3 regions of the Erwinia sp. L03-1 genome follow, and region 3 is predicted to be linked to each of the others. Evidence: predicted binding sites of a transcription regulator. Region 3 holds the regulator's gene; each other region holds the start of a gene.
The links. The regulator CRP, encoded in region 3, controls carbon source genes, mostly activating them, when cyclic AMP is high. The targets are predictions, from matches to a motif close to ATGTGANNNNNNTCACAT.

Region 1: a site for CRP is predicted at 5,375-5,392, ahead of ompW (outer membrane protein OmpW). Genes of this name have one in related genera too.
Region 2: a site for CRP is predicted at 2,525-2,542, ahead of pth (aminoacyl-tRNA hydrolase). Genes of this name have one in related genera too.

The regions. Positions count from the first base shown of each region.
Region 1 covers NZ_CM178762.1:2,147,314-2,154,559, reverse strand. The annotation lists partial or broken gene trpD (bifunctional anthranilate synthase glutamate amidotransferase component TrpG/anthranilate phosphoribosyltransferase TrpD) at 1-677, shown strand, start outside; gene trpCF (bifunctional indole-3-glycerol-phosphate synthase TrpC/phosphoribosylanthranilate isomerase TrpF) at 680-2,041, shown strand; gene trpB (tryptophan synthase subunit beta) at 2,092-3,282, shown strand; gene trpA (tryptophan synthase subunit alpha) at 3,282-4,085, shown strand; gene AC4PCC_RS10030 (BON domain-containing protein) at 4,247-4,561, shown strand; gene ompW (outer membrane protein OmpW) at 4,617-5,249, opposite strand; gene AC4PCC_RS10020 (YkgJ family cysteine cluster protein) at 5,505-5,924, shown strand; gene AC4PCC_RS10015 (YciC family protein) at 5,947-6,684, shown strand; gene AC4PCC_RS10010 (septation protein A) at 6,761-7,246, shown strand, end outside.
Region 2 covers NZ_CM178762.1:2,624,377-2,631,622, reverse strand. The annotation lists gene ychF (redox-regulated ATPase YchF) at 1-28, opposite strand, end outside; gene AC4PCC_RS12135 (SulP family inorganic anion transporter) at 371-1,852, shown strand; gene pth (aminoacyl-tRNA hydrolase) at 1,860-2,444, opposite strand; gene ychH (stress-induced protein YchH) at 2,717-3,004, shown strand; gene prs (ribose-phosphate diphosphokinase) at 3,214-4,161, opposite strand; gene ispE (4-(cytidine 5'-diphospho)-2-C-methyl-D-erythritol kinase) at 4,293-5,186, opposite strand; gene lolB (lipoprotein insertase outer membrane protein LolB) at 5,183-5,806, opposite strand; gene hemA (glutamyl-tRNA reductase) at 6,032-7,246, shown strand, end outside.
Region 3 covers NZ_CM178762.1:348,870-356,115, forward strand. The annotation lists gene ppiA (peptidylprolyl isomerase A) at 1-416, shown strand, start outside; gene AC4PCC_RS01520 (aminodeoxychorismate synthase component II) at 571-1,146, shown strand; gene argD (bifunctional acetylornithine/succinyldiaminopimelate transaminase) at 1,230-2,447, shown strand; gene AC4PCC_RS01530 (YccS/YhfK family putative transporter) at 2,555-4,687, opposite strand; gene crp (cAMP-activated global transcriptional regulator CRP) at 4,746-5,378, opposite strand; gene AC4PCC_RS01540 (OsmC family protein) at 5,687-6,091, shown strand; gene AC4PCC_RS01545 (phosphoribulokinase) at 6,172-7,041, opposite strand; gene AC4PCC_RS01550 (YheU family protein) at 7,125-7,246, opposite strand, start outside.

The sequences.
Region 1 (7,246 bases), 1.8 Mb from region 3:
ACGGCAACCGCAGCGTTTCCAGTAAGTCGGGATCGTCCGATCTGCTCGCCGCCTTTGGTATCAGCCTCGATCTGCCTGCGGATGAGGCGCGCAAAGCGCTGGATGAGCTTAACGTCTGCTTTTTATTTGCCCCTCAGTATCACACCGGTTTCCGTCATGCGATGCCGGTACGTCAGCAGTTGAAAACACGCACGCTGTTTAACGTGCTCGGCCCGCTGATTAACCCGGCTCGCCCGCCGCTGGCGGTGATCGGCGTCTACAGCCCGGAGCTGGTGCTGCCGGTGGCGCAGACCCTGAAAATGCTCGGCTACCAGCGTGCTGCCGTGGTCCACGGCGGCGGTATGGATGAAGTGGCGGTGCACAGCGCGACCCATATTGCAGAACTGCGCGAGGGCGAAATTACCCATTATCAGCTGACGCCGGAGGACTTCGGCCTGAGCTTCCACCCGCAGGAGGCACTGGCAGGTGGCCTGCCTGAAGAAAATCGTGACATTTTAACGCGATTGCTCCAGGGTAAAGGCGAGCGCGCGCACGAAGATGCCGTGGCAATCAACGTCGCTCTTCTGTTAAAAGTTTTCGGACATGAAGATCTGCGTGAGAACGCGCAGCAGGCACTGAACGTCATTCGCAGTGGCAAAGCTTACGAGCGCGTTGTGGCACTGGCAGCAAGAGGATAATCATGCAGGATACCGTACTCGCTAAAATTGTGCAGGACAAAGCGCTGTGGCTGACCGCGCGTCAGCAACAGCAGCCGCTGGCCTCCTTCCAGAACGACATCGTCCCAGCCACCCGCAGCTTTTATGATGCGCTGAAAGGGGCCAGAACGGTGTTTATTCTGGAGTGTAAGAAAGCCTCTCCGTCGAAAGGGCTGATCCGCGAGGATTTTGACCCGGCTGCTATCGCCGGTGTTTACAAGGATTACGCCTCGGCCGTATCGGTGCTAACCGATGAGAAATATTTCCAGGGGCAGTTCGAGTTTTTATCCATTGTCAGCGCGGCCATTACCCAGCCGGTGTTGTGCAAAGACTTTATCATCGACCCTTATCAGATCTATCTGGCACGTTACTATCAGGCCGATGCCATTTTGCTGATGCTGTCGGTGCTGAATGATGAACAGTATCGTCAGCTGGCGGCCGTCGCACACAGCCTGAATATGGGCGTGCTGACCGAAGCCATCAGTGATGAAGAACTGGCGCGCGCCACGGCGCTGGGCGCCAAAGTGGTCGGCATCAATAACCGCGATCTGCGCGATCTGTCGATTGACCTGGATCGCACACGTCGCCTTGCGCCAAAGGTGGCCCACGGCGTGACCGTGATCAGCGAGTCAGGTATCAACAGCTACGCCCAGGTGCGTGCACTCAGTCATTTTGCCAACGGTTTCCTGATTGGCTCGGCGCTGATGTCCGAAGAGGATCTGGCCGCCGCCGTGCGTCGGGTTATCATGGGTGATAATAAAATTTGTGGATTGACCCGTCCTGAAGATGCCCGAAGCGCGCTGGATGCAGGCGCTATCTACGGCGGTCTGATTTTTGTTGAGGGATCCCCGCGCTGCGTGAACATCGACACCGCGCGTACCTTAACGCATGCCGCTAAACTTAAGTTCGTCGGCGTGTTTCGCGACAGCCCTGTCAGTGACATTGTCACTACCGCCGAAGCACTTAGCCTGCATGCGGTGCAGCTGCATGGCGATGAGGATCGTGATTTCGTCAATACGCTGCGGGTACAGCTGCCGGATGGCGTGCAGATTTGGAAGGCGTTCAGCATTGTGAACACCCTCCCCGTTCGCGACTGGACGGGCGTTGATCGCTACGTCTTCGATAATGGTAACGGCGGCAGCGGTAAGAATTTCGACTGGTCGCTGCTGGAAGGCCAGACGCTGGATAATGTCCTGCTGGCAGGCGGTCTGGGGGCAGATAACTGCGTACAGGCTGCACAGCTGGGCTGCGCGGGCTTAGATTTTAACTCCGGCGTTGAAAGCCAGCCCGGCGTTAAAGACGCCGCCAAAATTGCCTCGGTGTTTCAAACCCTGAAGGCTTACTGATGCCGTTTGGGCTGGCCCCGTCCAGCCCGACAAACGAAAAGAGAAGCAATATGACTTTATTGAATCCCTACTTTGGTGAATTTGGCGGTATGTACGTGCCGCAGATTCTGATGCCCGCACTGAATCAGCTGGAAGAAGCCTTTGTCAGCGCGCAGCGCGATCCGGAATTCCAGGCTGAATTTAACGATTTGCTGAAAAACTATGCCGGTCGCCCAACCGCGCTCACCCTGTGTAAAAACCTGACCAAAGGCACCCGCACCCGTCTTTATCTGAAGCGCGAAGATCTGCTGCACGGCGGCGCGCATAAGACGAACCAGGTTCTGGGCCAGGCGCTGCTGGCTAAGCGGATGGGCAAATCTGAAATTATTGCTGAAACCGGCGCGGGTCAGCACGGCGTCGCCTCTGCCCTCGCCTGTGCCCTGCTGGGCCTCAAGTGCCGTATTTACATGGGTGCCAAGGATATCGAGCGCCAGTCACCGAACGTATTCAGAATGCGTCTGATGGGGGCAGAAGTGATCCCGGTACATAGCGGCTCGGCGACGCTGAAAGATGCCTGCAACGAGGCGCTGCGCGACTGGTCCGGCAGCTATGAGACAGCCCACTATATGCTCGGCACTGCGGCAGGCCCTCACCCCTTCCCGACGATTGTCCGCGAGTTCCAGCGCATGATTGGCGAAGAGACGAAAGCGCAAATCCTCGAAAGAGAAGGCCGCCTGCCGGATGCGCTTATCGCCTGCGTCGGCGGCGGCTCTAACGCCATCGGCATGTTTGCGGACTTTATTGATGAGCCCTCCGTCAACCTGATTGGCGTTGAGCCTGCCGGCCACGGCATCGAAAGCGGCGAGCACGGTGCACCGCTGAAGCACGGACGCGTGGGGATCTATTTTGGTATGAAAGCCCCCATGATGCAGACCGAAGACGGGCAGATAGAGGAGTCCTACTCTATTTCCGCCGGTCTGGATTTCCCGTCAGTCGGCCCACAGCATGCCCACCTGAACAGCTCAGGTCGTGCTGATTATGTCTCTGTTACCGACGATGAGGCGCTGGATGCGTTTAAGCTGCTTTGCCGAAGCGAAGGGATCATTCCGGCGCTGGAGTCCTCACACGCGCTGGCTCACGCCCTGCGGATGATGCGCGATGCGCCTGAGAAAGAGCAGCTCCTGGTGGTTAACCTGTCGGGACGGGGCGATAAAGATATATTTACCGTGCACGATATTCTGACCGCGAAGGGAGAGATCTGATGGAACGTTACGACGAGCTATTTAAACAGTTGAAGGCGCGGAAAGAAGGTGCCTTTGTCCCCTTCGTGACGCTGGGCGATCCCACGCCCGAGCTGTCGCTAAAGATAATCGACGCGCTGGTTGAAGGCGGTGCTGATGCGCTGGAGCTGGGTATTCCCTTCTCCGATCCGCTGGCTGACGGTCCGACTATTCAGAACGCCACGCTGCGCGCGTTCGCGGCCGGCGTCACGCCTGGCGTCTGCTTCGAGATGCTGGCAACCATTCGTCAGAAATACCCCACTCTTCCCATTGGGTTGCTGATGTATGCAAACCTGGTGTTTTCAAATGGCATTGATAATTTCTTTGCCCGCTGCCAGCAGGTCGGCGTGGATTCGGTGCTGGTGGCGGATGTCCCCATTGAGGAATCGGCCCCCTTCCGTCAGTCCGCCATGCGGCACAACGTAGCGCCGATATTTATCTGCCCGCCAAATGCCAGCGACGATCTGCTGCGGGAGATCGCCTCGTGGGGCCGGGGCTATACCTATTTGCTGTCGCGTGCGGGCGTCACCGGTGCCGAGACGCGCGCCGCGCTGCCGCTGGGCCACCTGGTGGATAAGCTTCGTGAGTATCATGCCGCGCCCCCGCTACAGGGCTTTGGCATCTCTGAGCCCTCTCAGGTGAAAGAGGCGCTGGCGGCAGGCGCAGCCGGTGCCATTTCAGGTTCCGCTATTGTAAAAATTATTGAAAAAAATCACGCCAATCCCCCGGTGATGCTGGCCGAGCTGACGTCGTTTGTCAGCAGCCTGAAAGCTGCGACGCGTTAATATTGCGACTAACGCCCTGCCTGACCGGGTAAGGCGTTATTTCAACACTATTTTAAGCGCCCATATTTGATAATTTCCATTTCGTGGCTAACACTAGATAGGCTACAGAGCGTTTCTGTAAATACGGCTTATGCCAATCAAAGATGACAGGGAGATCGATAATGAAGTTGTTTAAAATGCTGACGGGTATGGTTGTTGCAGCAGTAGTGGCTATTACAGTCAGCGCATGCGCGCCAACCCCGACTAAAGAAGGCACCGGTGGTTATCTTGATGACACGGTAGTAACGACCAAAGTTAAAACCGAACTGCTGAAGGATGACTCACTGAAGTCTACGGAAATTAACGTTGAAACCTTTAAAGGTCGCGTTCAGCTGAGCGGCTTTGTCTCCACCCCGCAGATGGCCAACCGTGCGGTGCAAATCACCCGTACCGTGAAAGGCGTAACGGCGGTAACCAACAATATGCAGATTAAATAAATCGGCTTTGCCAGATTACAGAGGCGCACTGAGTGCGCCTTTTTTTCGCCTGAAATCAGAAGCGATAACCTGCACCGAAGAAGAAGACGAATGGATTGATATGGGTGTCAATGCTCTGACGGTCGCTGCCCGCATCAAACCGGACTTTGGTATCAATATCCATATACCAGAGCGAGGCGTTCAGCATCCAGTTCGGCGTCAGCTGGTAATCCAGCCCCACCTGTCCGGCGATGCCCCAGGTGTTTTTCACGCTCAGATTACTCAGTCCCGTATCGCGGCCGGTCTGGTTGAAATCAGTGTCGTAGAACATGGTGTAGTTAATACCGATGCCGGCGTAAGGCTGCCATTTGCTGGTATTACCCATAAAATACCACTGCGCCATCAGGGTTGGCGGCAGCTGGTGTACGGTAGCCAGCGTGCCGGTGGCTGCCAGACCCACCTTGTGGCGGAATGGCGTGGCCCCCAGCAGCTCGATACCGATATTGTCGGTGGCCATATAGGTAAACGTCAGGCCAAGCTGGGTGTTGTTGCTGACGTCAAACTCGCCCAACCCCAGCACGTTGTCCGAACCGCCCGTAGGGCGCACGGTCGCTGAGCCTGCCCGTATAAAGAAATCGCCTGCCTGATGTGCAGACGCCACCGCGGGCAGCAGCGTTACCAGAGCCAGGGCCAGTGCTTTCAGTTTCATCATCACTCCTTTGCAATTTCAAAAGCGCGCAATACACGCCGTCATTTTTATTGGCGACATATTTACATTGATTAACGGGAAAGATCACCCCTAATCAATTCTTTTAAACTCCTTAAAAAACAACGATTTGATTTAGATCAATTTACGCACCTCACAGGCGCAATAAATAGCCCTTGCGGGAACATATCCGGCGGCTTATGTTGCTTATCTCCTTCCATGTGATTTTGGTTCGACGCCTGAGGGCGGGGTAATCGAATGAGCGATAGCATTAACCCCTGCATGACCTGTGGTGCCTGCTGCGCCCATTTTCGCGTCTCTTTTTACTGGGCAGAAGCCGACGACGGCGGCGGCACCGTCCCTGCTGACCTGACCGAGCCGTTGAATCTGTTCCTGCGCAATATGCGCGGCACCAACGCGGCGGCCCCTCGCTGCGTGGCGCTGGAGGGCGAACCTGGCGGCTGTGTCTCCTGCGGAATTTATCAGCAGCGACCCACCCCCTGCCGGGAGTTTGCCCGTTCCGGCGAGGATGGCGTGGCGAATGAGGCCTGTGACCGGGCAAGGGCACGCTATGGATTGCCGCCGCTGTTTTATCCGATAACACCTTCTTTAAATGAAAGTTATGTAAGTCAGGGTGCCAGGTTCGCCCCAGACCATGTACAATCCCCGGATCGTTAATGCAGGCTTGAAAGGAGAGTACATGTCAATCACGGCTGGCTCGTTATACCGTGACACGGGGAATTTTTTACGTCATCAGCTGGTTACCATCGTGCTGATGTCGCTGCTAACCTCATTTATCACCGTTCTGATCGGCCACGCGTTGACGCCCGGGGCCGACCAACTCTCCATGCTGACCGACGGCAGCCGTGGCTCGGGTATGAGCCTGCTGGAAATGGTTCAGAATATGTCGCCCGATCAGCAGCGTATTCTGCTTCGCGCTTCAGCAGCCGGTACTTTTGCTTCGCTGGTGGGAAATACCCTGCTGCTCGGCGGCATGCTCAGCCTGATCCCAATGGTGTCAGCCGGTCAGCGCGTCAGCGCGCTACGTGCTATCGGTACCTCGGCACCCTCGCTGCCGCGCCTGCTGCTGCTGGTGTTTATTATGACCCTGGTGGTGCAGCTCGGCTTTATGGTACTGGTCGTGCCGGGTGTATTGCTGGCCGTGGTTCTTGCGCTGGCTCCTATCGTACTGAGCACGGAGAAAGTGGGTATTTTTGCCTCGATGCGACTCAGCGTGCGCCTGGTATGGGGACACCTTAAGCTGGTTGCACCGGCGGTGGCACTCTGGCTGCTGGCCAAAATCGTTGTGCTGCTGCTGGCATCCTCGCTGACCGTCCTGCCCGCCAACGTCGCCTCGGTCGTGCTCAATGCCCTGAGTAATCTGATTTCGGCGATAATGATTATCTATCTCTATCGTCTCTATATGCTGTTACGTTAGTCATAACCGGGTGCTCTGCCACAGGGCACCCGCGAGATTATGATTGTTCGCCTGAGTCTGTTATCCGGAAACCCTTATGAAGCAGCTACTTGATTTCCTCCCTCTCGTTGTCTTTTTCATTTTCTATAAGCTGTATGACATCTTCGTCGCCTCAGGTGCGCTGATTGCAGCAACGGCGCTGGCGCTGGTCGCCAGCTGGGTGCTCTATCGCAAGCTGGAAAAGATGACCATTATCACCTTTGTGCTGGTCGCCGTTTTCGGCACCCTGACGCTGGTGTTTCACAATGATGAGTTCATCAAATGGAAAGTGACGGTGATTTACACCCTGTTTGCCGTTGCGCTGGTGTTCAGTCAGTTCTGGATGAAACAGCCCCTGATCCAGAGCATGCTCGGCAAAGAGCTGACGCTGCCGGCCGCGGCCTGGCGCAGACTAAATATTGCCTGGGCGCTCTTTTTCTTTGCCTGCGGTCTGGCAAATATTTATGTCGCATTTTGGCTGCCGCAGGAACTTTGGGTTAACTTTAAAGTGTTCGGTCTGACCGGCCTCACCCTGGTTTTCACC
Region 2 (7,246 bases), 2.3 Mb from region 3:
GGCCCACAATACCGCATTTGAATCCCATGTTTGAATCACCTTAATTGCTTGAGCGCCCGGCAGATATAACCGATTCCGGACGATAGATGTTGAGTAACACTAAAAGTTTCCGCGCATTATACACGTAATTATCGCTGCGATGGGGGCGATTTCTCTCCGGCCCGTCAGGAAATGAGTTGAGATCCACTTCACATTTCCTGATACTGACCGGACTTTACAATTAACGGAGACGCAAGCGGATGCCGGGCTTCCTGCTTACGCCATCCTGAGTGCTTCCTTTCACCGCACGGCTCTCCCCAAATGTGATATTTCTCACCGTAATGTTAAAGGCGGTGCAGGCGTGGCATAACTTAATAATATTGGAAAAAGTATGTTTAATTTCAGCAACCTTAAGGCAACGGACGTTAAAAACGACGTGCTGGCCGGTGCCGTTGTCTCGGTGGCGCTCATCCCGGAAGCGACGGCCTTCTCGCTGCTGGCCGGTCTGTCGCCCACGATCGGTCTGCACACCGCGTTTATCCTCGGGCTGGTCACCGCCTTCTTTGGCGGTAAGCCGGGCATGATTTCAGGCGCAGCCGGATCGATAATCGTCGTACTTATCGGTCTGATCCAAACCCATGGCTATCAGTACGTGCTGCTGGCAACGATTTTCGCCGGTGTTATCCAGCTGGCAATTGGTCTGTTCAGGCTGGGCAAGTTTATCCGGCTGGTGCCGCAGCCGGCGATTTACGGTTTCGTGAACGGGCTGGCGATTGTTATCGCTCTGGCGCAAATCCCGATGATTAAACATCAGGGACCCGTGATGTACGGCCTGGTCGCGCTGGCGATGCTGATTGTCTGGCTGTTTCCAAAGTTCACCCGCGTCATCCCCGGTTCGCTGGCCGCGCTGATCGCTATCAGCGCCATTGCCATCGGTTTTGGCCTGGATACCAAACGCGTCGGAGACCTGGCCGATATCTCCGGCACGCTGCCTTTTTTCCACCTGCCGGAGGCACCGCTGAGCTGGGCCACGCTAAAAGTGGTGCTGCCCTATTCGGTGATTATTGCGCTGGTGGGTCTGATTGAGTCGCTGCTGACCCTCGCGGTACTGGACGATATGGGCAGTAAAAAGGGTAACGGTAACCGGGAGTGCGTCGCACAGGGCATTGGCAATACCCTTTGCGGCTTCTTTGGCAGCTTCGCCGGCTGTGCGATGATCGGTCAGTCGATTATTAACTTTACCTCCGGCGGTCGCGGACGGATTTCCAATCTGGTTGGGGCCGTTCTGCTGATCCTGTTTGTTATCAGCCTGTCGAAATATATCGCGCTGCTGCCGGTGGCCGCGCTGGCGGGTATTATGTTTGTGGTCTGCATCAATACCTTTGAATGGACATCGCTGCGTCGCCTTAAGCGCATGCCAAAGCCGGACGCGGTGATTATGGTAGCCGTTACCCTGGTGACAATCTATACCGACCTGGCCATGGCGGTTATCTGCGGCGTGATTATCTCGGCGCTGGTGTTTGCCTGGCAGCATGCACGCATTACCATTGTGGATCAGCGGGAAGAAGAGGGCGTGAAGACGTACCGGCTTGAAGGACCGCTATTCTTTGGTTCGGCTGCCAGCTTTAACGAATTGTTTCACCCGGAGCAGGATTGCGAGGCGGTGGTAATTGATTTTGCCCATACGCGGGTGATGGATTCGAGCGGCGTGGAGGCGATTGATAAACTCACCAGCCGCTACGTGGAGGCGGGACGCAGCGTCCGGCTGCGTCATCTCAGCCGTGACTGCATCAGCCTACTGAAGAAAGCGGGCCCGTTCTGCAGCCATGAGCTGGATGACCCCAACTATCAGGTGGCCGCAGACAGCGACTAATATCCCATCAGGCTTTAAACGCGTGAAGGCGATTCATCGCCTTCAGCTTATCTTCCTTCAGCCAGAGCTCGGTACAGCGGGCAGCCTCATCTATCGCACTGTCGATAAGCGTCTGCTCGGCGGCCTGAGGTTTACCCAGTACAAACCCCACCACTTTATTACGATCGCCAGGATGCCCAATGCCAATGCGCAGGCGGTGGAAGTCCTGGCTGTTGCCCAGCTTGCTGATGATGTCCTTCAGACCGTTATGCCCGCCGTGGCCGCCACTCTGTTTGAACTTTGCGATGCCGGGAAGCAGGTCCAGCTCATCGTGCGCCACCAGAATCTCTTCCGGCGCGATACGGTAAAAGGTTGCCATCGCGGCGACGGCTTTACCGCTCAGGTTCATAAAGGTGGTGGGCACCAGCAGACGGACATCGTTGCCGCTCAGGTTCAGGCGGGCGGTGTAGCCGTAGAATTTGCTCTCTTCCTTTAGGGACTGGTTGTGTCGTTCAGCCAGGAGATCAACGTACCAGGCTCCAGCGTTGTGGCGGGTTGCGGCATATTCGGCGCCGGGGTTGGCAAGGCCCACAATCAGTTTAATGCTGCTCACTTGTCTCTGTTCCTGAAGAATGCGTTATCAGGGGGCTAGTGTACCTGGCAGAACGGCAGAACTCAAAGTAACGCGCAGTGATGTGACGAAAGCCACACTAATCGCCCTGCGTGATAATAAGTTTTCTATAGTAAAACAACCCTTTAGACGTAAAGTTATGTCAAACTTTAAGCGATAAATGTGATCGGACCCGCACCAGATTGCGTATCCATTAGGTAAACTTATCTTACTTTGGGGTGGATTCTGCCCCGCTTTGCTTCTGGAGGTGGATTATGAAACGTAAACATGCACATTACGCGGGTAACGCGCTGATGGTATTGGGTTTGGTGGTGATGCTGGCTGGCATTGCTTTTGCCGTACTGAACCAGCTTCCTCAGCTCCAGATGCCGCAGCTGATGATCCAGGGTTCAATTCTTAGCATTTTCATCGGCGCGCTGCTGTGGCTGGTTGGCGCGCGCATTAGCGGACGTGAAAAGATAACCGATCACTACTACTGGGTACGCCATTATGGCGATGAGCGCTGCCGTCGCCCTTCCGGCAACCATCACGGACATCAGTAATTCTGCCCCCACAGCTTCGTTTTTATGGAACTGTCGTGATAGCTCACCGTAAAAGTGTTGCTGTAAATCACGTCCTGGCAGGAGGGCATAAAAGCCAGCGTTTGAAGGGGATTGGTATTCGCCGGTGGGAACCGGGTGGCAGGGACGATCAGCGTTTGCTGTTCAGCTAGCGCGAAAGAAGTGGGACGGGCGAACCCGTCCCACGTTTATTAATGCTCGAACATCGCAGAAATAGACTCTTCATTGCTGATGCGACGAATCGCTTCAGCCAGCATGCCAGAGAGCGTAAGGGTACGCACGTTTGGCAGCGCCTTAATCTCTTCCGGCAGCGGAATGGTGTCGCAAACCACCACTTCATCAATCACCGAATGACGCAGATTTTCTACCGCATTGCCTGAGAAAATAGGGTGCGTGGCGTAGGCAAATACGCGTTTGGCACCTCGTTCCTTCAGCGCCTCGGCAGCCTTACACAGCGTGCCGCCGGTATCGATCATATCGTCAACCAGCACGCAGTCGCGGCCCGCCACGTCACCGATGATGTGCATCACCTGAGAGACGTTAGCACGCGGACGACGCTTGTCGATGATAGCCATGTCGGTATCGTTCAGCAGCTTAGCGATAGCACGGGCGCGAACCACGCCGCCGATATCCGGGGAAACCACAATCGGATTCACCAGACCAATCTGCAGCATATCTTCCAGCAGGATTGGGCTACCAAATACGTTATCAACCGGGACGTCAAAGAAGCCCTGAATCTGCTCTGCATGCAGATCCACGGTCAGGACGCGGTCAACACCGACGCTGGAAAGGAAGTCAGCAACCACTTTGGCGGTAATGGGGACGCGGGCAGAACGCACGCGACGATCCTGACGGGCATAGCCAAAGTAGGGGATAACGGCGGTAATACGGCCGGCGGAAGCGCGACGCAGGGCATCAACCATCACAACCAGTTCCATCAGGTTGTCATTGGTAGGGGCACAGGTGGACTGGATGATGAAAATATCACCACCGCGTACATTTTCATTAATTTGTACGCTCACTTCACCATCACTGAAACGACCGACGGCGGCGTCGCCCAGGCTCGTGTAAAGGCGGTTGGCAATACGTTGTGCTAGTTCCGGGGTGGCGTTACCAGCAAAAAGCTTCATATCAGGCACGAGAAGAACCTCAGGCTTTGCGTCCAGAGAATGAACAACATCGTTAGCGGCACTGGGCGGTATACCGCTGACGGGTTCATACGGGTGTAGTAAAGAGTAGCCTGCGCATCAGGAACGGGCGATGCGACAAATTACTCTGATGACTCAGAAAGGCGGCGGTGCAGCGGCGAGGTATTAACGCCTCGCGCGACAAACCCCGGCCACTTTTCCGAAGCCAGCTCAAACACCTGGCGGGCAGAGCACTCGGTGTCGAATTCGGCAAACACACAAGCGCCCGTTCCAGTCAGGCGCGACGGCGCGTATTCTAGCAGCCAGGAAACAAGCTGTTCAACCTCACGAAAACGTTTTCTTACTACTGGCTCACAATCATTGCTGAAATCAGCCCGTAATAACTGACTGATTTCACGTACGGGTGTGGTGCGATGAAGCTCGGGATCGTTGAAAACGACAGGGGTGGAAATGTTCACGCCGGGATGCAGCACCAGGTACCATTTCTCCTTCGGATGGACCGGCGTAAGCCGTTCGCCAACCCCTTCTGCAAAGGCGGCAAAGCCCTGAACAAAAACCGGCACATCAGCGCCCAGCGTCAGGCCCAGCGCCGAAAGTTGCTCAGGCGTATAGCCCGTTTGCCACAGATGATTCAGGGCCACCAGCACGGTGGCCGCATCGGACGACCCGCCGCCCAGACCGCCGCCCATTGGCAGCCGTTTTTCAAGGCTGATCCGGACGCCCGCCCCGGTTGAAATACGCCCTGCCCGCAGGGCGCTTTCCTTCAGTAGCGAAGCCGCGCGAAAGATCAGATTATTTTCTTCGGCCACGCCCGCAACGGGCGTGACCAGGCTGATTTTGCCGCTAACGTTCGGTTCAAACGTCAGTTCGTCACCGTAATCCAGAAACTGAAACAGCGTTTGCAGGTCATGATAGCCGTCTGGCCGACGGCCGGTGATATAGAGAAACAGGTTGAGTTTAGCGGGTGCAGGCCACGTCGTGCGGCTCAGCGCCGGCTGAATATCGCCAGGTTTCATTTTACCGTCCAGCTGTCCATCTTCAGCTTGATACGCTGGTTGCCTTCCCGGAGTTCCAGATTAGAGGGCAGGGTAGGATTAAGTTTGTTGTCATATCCCTGATAGGTGACGGTCCACTTCTGACCGTTACGGCTGTAGTTCACCTGGCGCAGGCGGTACTGATCATCCAGGGCATAGTCGGTTGAGTCGCCCGGCAGGCCGAGGATCCACTGGCGCAGGCTGTTTAATGGAATGTCCATACCGGTAAGCTGCGAGATCATTTTTTCCGCATCGTTGCTGACGTAGCGCTTGCCTTTGTTATCCACCAGCTGTACCACGCTGCCCTGTGCGTCCAGCTGGAGTTCAGTGCTGCCGAGCGGGTTAGTCAACAGCAGGCGATAGCGATCGGGCGCGGTCTGCTGCCAGTTAAAACGGGCATAAACTTTCTGGCTATCGGAGAGATAGGCAAAAGCGCCCCGGGTTTGATAATGGGTTATTTTCTCTACGGACTGCTGGTGCTGTTGCCATTGTGGAGAAGTAACACTCTGCCCTGGCCCCTGGGGTTTATTAACGCTACAGGCAGCCAGCAGGACGCTGGCAAGCGGGAGAAGCCGCATCAGGCGGCGATTCTGCATAAACATAGGGGGTCAGCTCCTCAGACTTATCACGGGCGTTCATGCCCAAAGTAACCGTCCACGCTATCTACTCAACGGCATGCGGTCAATGCTCAATTTGTCTTATTTACCCCTCAATGGCTATATCTTGTTACAGCCTGTGGCGAAGGATGGCTTTTCTTGATCTCGCGCATCTTGTAGAATGCGCCTCACAAAACCCTATCAACAGTGGGATATCCCCAACCAATCACCATGACGTTGCTGGCACTCGGAATAAATCATAAAACGGCTCCCGTCGCCCTGCGTGAACGCGTTACGTTCTCGCCGGAGACGTTGGATCAGGCCCTTAACAGCCTGCTGGCTCAGCCGCTGGTGCAGGGCGGCGTCGTGCTGTCTACCTGTAACCGGACCGAGTTATACTTAAGCGTCGAGCAGCAGGAAAATTTGCAGGAACAGCTGGTGAAGTGGCTGTGTGACTACCACGGCCTGAGCGCCGATGACGTGCGCAAAAGTCTCTACTGGCATCAGGGCGATGAGGCGGTCAGTCATCTGATGCGCGTGGCCAGCGGGCTGGACTCGCTGGTGCTGGGCGAGCCGCAGATCCTCGGGCAGGTGAAGAAGGCCTATGCCGACTCCCATCGCGGACACTCCCACTCCAGCGAGCTGGAGAGAATGTTCCAGAAATCCTTCTCCGTCGCCAAACGCGTGCGGACGGAAACCGAGATCGGCGCCAGTGCCGTATCCGTTGCCTTTGCTGCCTGTACGCTGGCGCGGCAGATTTTCGAATCCCTGGCGACCGTGACCGTCATGCTGGTGGGGGCAGGCGAAACGATTGAGCTGGCGGCCCGGCATCTTCGCCAGCATGACGTGCAGAAACTGATTATCGCCAACCGCACCCGTGAGCGCGCACAGACGCTGGCCAGCGAGGTGGGGGCAGAAGTGATTGGCCTGGCGGAGATCGACTCGCGTCTGGCCGAAGCCGATATTATCATCAGCTCCACCGCCAGCTCGCTGCCGATCATCGGTAAGGGCATGGTTGAGCGCGCGCTGAAGCAGCGCCGCAATCAGCCCATGCTGCTGGTCGATATTGCGGTTCCGCGCGACGTCGAGCCGGAAGTCGGCAAGCTGGCGAATGCCTATCTTTACAGCGTGGATGATCTTCAGGCGATTATCGAAAGTAATATGGCTCAGCGTAAGGCCGCGGCGGTAGAAGCCGAAACGATAGTCCTGCAGGAGAGCGGCGAGTTTATGTCCTGGCTGCGCGCGCAAAGCGCCGTGGAGACCATCCGCGACTATCGTGCTCAGGCAGATGAAGTGCGTGCCGGGCTTGAAGAGCGGGCGCTGGCCGCGCTTGCGCAGGGGGGCGACCCTCAGCAGGTGCTGCGCGAAATGGCGCATAAGCTCACTAACCGCTTGATCCACGCTCCAACCAAATCTCTTCAGCAGGCTGCCCGTGATGGGGATACC
Region 3 (7,246 bases):
CGAAGAACTTTGTCGACTACGTTAACAGCGGCTTCTATAACAACACGCTTTTTCATCGCGTGATCCCTGGCTTTATGGTGCAGGGCGGCGGCTTCACCACCGATATGCAGCAAAAGCCCACCAGAGCGCCGATTAAAAACGAAGCGGATAATGGCCTGCTGAACAAACGCGGTACCGTCTCCATGGCCCGCACCGCTGACAAAGACAGCGCCACCAGCCAGTTCTTTATCAACGTTGCCGATAACGCTTTTCTCGATCATGGTCAGCGTGACTTTGGCTACGCGGTATTTGGTAAAGTCGTCAAAGGTCAGGATGTGGCAGACAAAATTTCTCAGGTTCAGTCACAGAACGTCGGCCCTTATCAGAATGTGCCGGTTAAGCCTGTCGTTATCCTTTCAGCTAAAGTGCTGCCTTAACGGTTTCGACACGCGTTCTGCATTCCCTCCCGCCCGCGTTCTCAGGGCGGTAAGCGCGGCCTTACGGCCGCGTTTTGCTATCCAGAGCAAAGTGATAAACGGACAGGGTGAAAATGCGTAGAATAGCGGCGTCTTCATCCGGCCCGGAGCCTCCATGCTGCTGCTTATTGATAATTACGACTCTTTCACCTGGAATCTCTACCAGTATTTCTGCGAGCTGGGGATAGACGTGTGTGTCCAGCGCAATGATGCGATGACGTTAGCGCAAATTGACGCGCTGCGTCCGCAGCATCTGGTTATCTCTCCCGGCCCCTGTACGCCCAACGAAGCGGGTATTTCCCTGGCGGCCATTCGTCATTTTGCCGGCAGGATACCGATCTTAGGCGTCTGCCTGGGGCATCAGGCCATTGCCCAGGCGTTTGGTGGTCGGGTTGTTCGCGCCCGCCAGGTGATGCACGGCAAAACGTCACCGATTGAACACCGTGACGGCGGCGTGTTTGCCGGACTGAATCATCCCCTGACCGTCACGCGCTACCATTCACTGATTGTTGAGCAGGCATCGCTGCCCGCGGAATTTGAGGTGACGGCCTGGACGCTGCGTAACGGCCAGCCCGATGAAATTATGGGACTTCGCCATCGTGAGCTGCGGCTGGAAGGGGTGCAATTCCATCCGGAAAGCATTCTTAGCGAGCAGGGACATCAGCTGCTGGAGAATTTCCTTAAGCCGTAAATTAAGTTGCCTTTGAGTGGTTTTTTATGCATATTTTGTGACTAATATTTCACTTTAATGCAACGAGAAAAATGGGGTCACCGATGGCAGCGGACAAATCAGCGGTAACGCGCGCGACGTTTGATGAGGTTATTTTGCCTGTTTATGCACCCGCGCAGTTTGTGCCGGTCAGGGGCAAAGGCAGCCGCGTCTGGGATCAGCAGGGCAAAGAGTATATCGATTTTTCCGGTGGTATCGCGGTGACCGCGCTGGGCCACTGCCACCCTGCGCTGGTTGAGGCGTTAAAAACCCAGGGCGAGACCCTGTGGCACACCAGCAATGTCTACACCAATGAGCCTGCGCTGCGTCTGGCCAGCAAGCTGATTGCCGCCACCTTTGCCGACCGCGTCTTTTTTGCTAACTCCGGTGCAGAAGCCAATGAAGCCGCCTTTAAGCTGGCGCGCTACTATGCTGCCAAACGCCACTCGCCCTATAAAAGTAAAATTATCGCCTTTCATAACGCCTTTCATGGTCGCACGCTGTTCACCGTCTCCGTCGGCGGGCAGCCGAAATATTCCGATGGCTTCGGGCCTAAACCTGCCGATATCGTCCATGTTCCCTTTAACGATCTCGCTGCGGTGAAAGCGGTCATTGACGACCATACCTGCGCTATCGTAGTGGAACCGATCCAGGGCGAGGGCGGAGTGATGCCCGCTACCCAGGCATTTATGCAGGGGCTGCGCGAACTGTGCGATAAACATCAGGCGCTGCTGGTGCTGGATGAAGTGCAGAGCGGCATGGGCCGCAGCGGCAAGCTGTTTGCCTGTGAGCACTATGGCGTGGTGCCTGATATCCTCACCACTGCCAAAGCCCTGGGCGGCGGCTTCCCGGTCAGCGCGATGCTCACCACCGATGAGATAGCGTCAACCATGTCGCCGGGCGTCCATGGCACCACCTATGGCGGTAATCCGCTGGCCTGCGCCGTGGCAGAGGCCGCGCTGGATATCATCAACACCGAATCGGTGCTGAGCGGTGTGGAAGCGCGTCGCGAGCAGTTTGTTGCGGCGCTAACCGCGCTGGACGCTAAGCGGCCGCTCTTCAGTGATATCCGGGGCAAGGGGCTGCTGATCGGGGCCGCACTCAGGCCGGAGCATGCCGGTAAGGCGCGGGATATTCTTCATGCCGCAGCGGCTGAAGGGGTGATGGTCCTTAACGCCGGAACGGACGTGCTGCGCTTTGCGCCTTCGCTGGTGATTGAGCCTGCCGATATTGAAGAGGGCATGGCCCGCTTTGCCAGGGCGGTAGAAACAGCGCTATTCTGACGGCATGATGCATGGAGGGAGCATGATGCATCATGCATGGAGCATGGAGCATGGAGCATGGAGCAGTAAGCAGGAAGGGAGATTATTGGATGGCTGAAAACCCCGCGTTATGCTTGCCTGCTCTCCTCCCGCTTCTCGCTGTGCGTTCTGCCTTTCGTTTTAGGCGCTTTTTTTAAGCGGCGTGACAGCCAGCGTCCGTGATGCGGCCGGTCGCGCCAGGCCAGCGAAGAGATGGTATGCATAATCCTGAGGTGATCGAGTATCTGCCTCAGGTGTCGCTCCAGAATCGTTATCGGTCCCTGTTCAAACTCTCCCTGTAAATCCTCCAGCACGTTGGTATCCGAGCCGGGACCATCATACTCCAGCCGCTGCTGGCAGCGCTGAAGGGCGATTTCACAGCTTTGCAGGTAGCGCTCGGCCAGCGCCGGAGTGAGCATCGTATGTTCACGGGCGAGGATGGTCATCGCGTTGATATGCTCGACAATAAACTGACTGTGCGTCACCCACAGCTTCATGTCTGCCAAATAGTTTGAATCAAACCCCGGTTCCTGCATGGCCTGATTAAGCGAGTTGAACACCGCATTATGCGCCTGGTTGGCGCGCATACGCTGGTAAGCCAGCCTGACCGGATCCTGCTCGCTGCCAAGCAGCATTTGCAGCGCATCCTGGTAGGTGCCCAGCGCGTCGTGGGCATTTTGCCGCAGCAGCCCGCTTTGCCACTGGGGCCACAGCCAGATCATGCCGCCAAAGGCAATCATGCATCCCATCAGCGTATCCATCAGCCGTGGCAGCAGGAAGTCAGCGCCGTTCAGCGAGAGCAGCTGGAGCGAGTACACGGCGGTGACGGTAAAACCAATCATCGCCCAGCCGTAGAACTTGCGGATAACCAGGTAGCTGACCAGCGTGATAACCAGCATTATCGACAGCACCATCGCCTCAGGCGCGTGGAGGCGCAGGGCGACGGCGGCGATAATCAACCCGGCCAGCGTACCGAGTGCACGGTGCTGGATGCGTACGCGGGTGGCGCTGTAGCCATTCTGGCTGACAAACATCACCGTCATCAGGATCCAGTAGGGCTTGGGCAGGTCGAAGAACATCGCCAGGGTACTGGCGAAAGTGAGCATCACGGCAAAGCGGGCGGCGGTGCGCAGGGCGGCAGACTTCAGCGACAGATAGCTTTTGCAGGCGGCCAGCAGCGGCAGGCGGCGCTGGCGATCGGCCATCAGGTCGCGCTGATATAAAGGGCGCTGCGTGCGCAGGACGCGCGCAATGCGGCTGAAGTGGTAGTAGCAGAACTGTCCCACCGGATTATCCCGGCTTCGACGGGCGATTTTTTCAAGTGCGCCGAGCGGCTTGTCCATCACAAAGCGCTCCGGCAGCCGGTGGTAAAGAATATCATCGGCCAGCTCCCGCAGTCGTGCGGCGATGGTTTGCGCGTTCCAGCGAATGACCGCTTCAGCATGGCTTTTTTCGACCAGCTTCTGCACCTCTTCAGGCTGATGCAGGCTGACGGAGATATGCTCCTGCAAATCCAGCGCGACCTGAAACGCGCGGATGAGACGTTTATGATGGCTGTCGCGGTTGGCGGCCAGCATATGCATCTGCTGATAGCAGATGCCGATCAGATCGACGGCTTTTTGCTGGCGGGCCAGCAGCGGCGGCAGGGCTTTATCAGGATCGGTCAGACGGGTGAGCAGGGTATATTTGGCTTCACAATAGTCGGCCAGCTCGCGGTACAGCAGGCTGAGGGTTTCGCGCATCGGCTGCTCTTTCCACAGCCAGAACCAGAACCAGTTGAACACCCCGTACCAGATCGTCCCCAGCACGTAGAGCAGGGGCGGCTCCCATATCGGCATGCGGCCGGCCAGACTCAGGGTGAAGATGGCGGCGATAAGCGATCCGGGCAGCAGCCTGGCATGCAGTGGGCTGATTTCACCCGTGACGCCCAGCAGCATTGCCATAGCAAACAGAATCGCAGGCAGGGGAACGCTGTGCTCACCCAGGTACTGGATCAGAAAGCTACTAAAGGCAAACAGGCTTCCGCCCACGATAAGGCGTTTGAAAAAGCGCTTATGCGGCGTATCCAGACCGGCGTTATTGCAGCACGCGGGCACCAGGGAGAACAGCAGTCCCTTTTGCAGATCGCCCAACAGCCATCCAATCGCTACCGGTAAACAGAGCACCAGCGTCTGACGCAGGGCATAGTTAACCTCAGGATGATAAATCAGTCTGCGCCACATCGCTCCATACCAATAAAAAAGGCGCAACGGGAGGTTGCGCCGGGGGGATCAGAGCCGGTTAGCGCGTGCCATAAACTACGATAGTTTTACCGTGTGCGGAGATCAGATTCTGATCTTCCAGCATTTTGAGTATGCGGCCCACGGTTTCGCGCGAGCAGCCCACAATCTGACCAATTTCCTGGCGGGTGATTTTGATCTGCATCCCATCCGGGTGAGTCATTGCATCCGGCTGCTTAGCCAGATTTAGTAGCGTCTGCGCGATGCGACCCGTCACATCGAGGAAAGCTAAATTCCCCACTTTCTCAGACGTCACCTGCAGGCGACGAGCCATCTGCGAAGAGAGTCGCATCAGAATATCAGGGTTAACCTGAATAAGCTGACGGAATTTCTTATAGGATATTTCAGCCACTTCACAGGCGGTTTTCGCCCTGACCCATGCGCTACGCTCCTGACCCTCTTCAAACAGGCCAAGTTCACCGATAAAGTCGCCCTGGTTGAGGTAAGAGAGGATCATCTCTTTGCCTTCCTCATCCTTAATGAGCACCGCGACTGAACCTTTCACGATGTAGTAAAGCGTTTCCGCTTTCTCACCCTGGTGAATTAGCGTGCTTTTGGATGGATACTTATGAATATGGCAATGTGACAGGAACCATTCAAGAGTCGGGTCTGTTTGCGGTTTGCCGAGAACCATTCGCGATTATCCTCTGTTGTCATCATGCCTAAACACAGGGGCAGAGTTCCCTGTCAGGCGTTGAAATAGTGACGCGTTTCCCATCAGGGAAATTATCCCGAACCCTGTCGCAGGCCTGGGTCGTTATGTTGTGCCGTTTCGTCATGCTTGTAGAGTACGAACGAAATTATTACAGCTTTGTTTGTAGCACAGCTTGGAACGAGTGTCTTGTGTTGTCTCGCTTCAGCATAGTGTGAAAATTGTCGCATTGCCGTTTTTGTTGCCGAAGCGTAATCTGGCGTTAACTGAATGACTTAGAGGGATTTGTTATGCAAGCACGTGTTAAATGGGTAGAAGGGCTCACGTTTTTGGGAGAATCCTCATCCGGGCACCAGATTTTAATGGACGGCAATGCGGGCGATAAGGCACCCAGCCCAATGGAAATGGTTCTGATGGCGGCCGGCGGGTGTAGTGCCATCGACGTGGTGTCAATCCTGCAAAAGGGGCGCCATGACGTGGCTGACTGCGAGGTCAAACTGACTTCCGAACGCCGGGAAGAAGCACCCCGTCTGTTCACCCATATCAACCTGCACTTTATTGTTAGCGGTAAGGGCCTGGAGGAGAAAGCCGTTTCCCGCGCCGTCGACCTGTCGGCAGAAAAGTATTGCTCCGTTGCCCTGATGCTGGGCAAAGGCGTTGAAATCACCCACAGCTTTGAAGCGATCGAAATTTAACATTCCATTAGCCCCAGCCTGTGGGGCTAATGCGCAGTGGCCCGGACTATTTTTTTCTCTGGGGCTTAACGCACGGTGTCTCAGACTATCTTTTTCCCCTCAATCAGACGCCTGACCAGCGGCCCCATTATCAGCTCCATCGCCAGCCCCATTTTGCCGCCCGGCACCACCAGCGTATTGATCTGAGAGATAAACGCGCCCTGCAGCATCGACAGGAGATAGGGGAAATCAATATCCTCCAGCGCCTGAAAGTGGATAACCACAAAGCTTTCATCAAGCGATGGGATACCGCGTGCCGCAAACGGATTGGAGGTATCCACCGTAGGTACGCGCTGAAAGTTGATGTGGGTGCGCGAAAACTGCGGGGTAATATAGTTGATGTAGTCCTCCATCGAGCGTACCACGGAGTCCATCACCGCCTCGCGGGAGTGCCCCCGCTCGCTGGTGTCGCGGACCAGCTTTTGGATCCACTCAAGGTTGACGATCGGTACCACGCCGACCAGCAGATCGACATTCTCCGCAACGTTATGCTGCGGCGTCATTACGCCACCGTGTAAACCTTCATAGAACAGCACGTCAGTCGGCTCGGGCAGCGGCTGCCAGGGCGTAAAGGTGCCCGGCACCTGGTTCCAGGGTACCGCTTCATCGTAGGTATGCAGGTATTTACGCGACTGGCCGCTACCGCTGCGGCCATATTCGGCAAACGTATGCTCCAGCAGGGCAAAATCGTTAGCCTCGGGGCCGAAATAGCTGATATGGCGGCCCATATCACGCGCTTTACGAATAGCCATATCCATTTCAGGACGCGTAAAGCGGTGGAAGCTGTCACCTTCAACTTCAGCGGCATGGAGGTTTAGCTGCTGAAAAATTTTGCGGAAGGCCAGGCTGGTAGTCGTGGTTCCCGCACCGCTGGAACCCGTTACGGCAATCACAGGATGTTTGGCTGACATGGCTAACGACTCTCTGAGAAAAACGCATCAAGGCGGCATTGGTAACACGATTTGCGTCCGGGTGTCACGCCCGGTCACGATCGCTAACCGGTAATCCTGCCGCGCGGCATAATATTCACCGTCTCGTGGAGTTCGGACCAGACCAGTACGGCTTCACCACTGATAAGCTGACGGCGTACGTCCTCCACTTTCTGCGTCAGCGAGC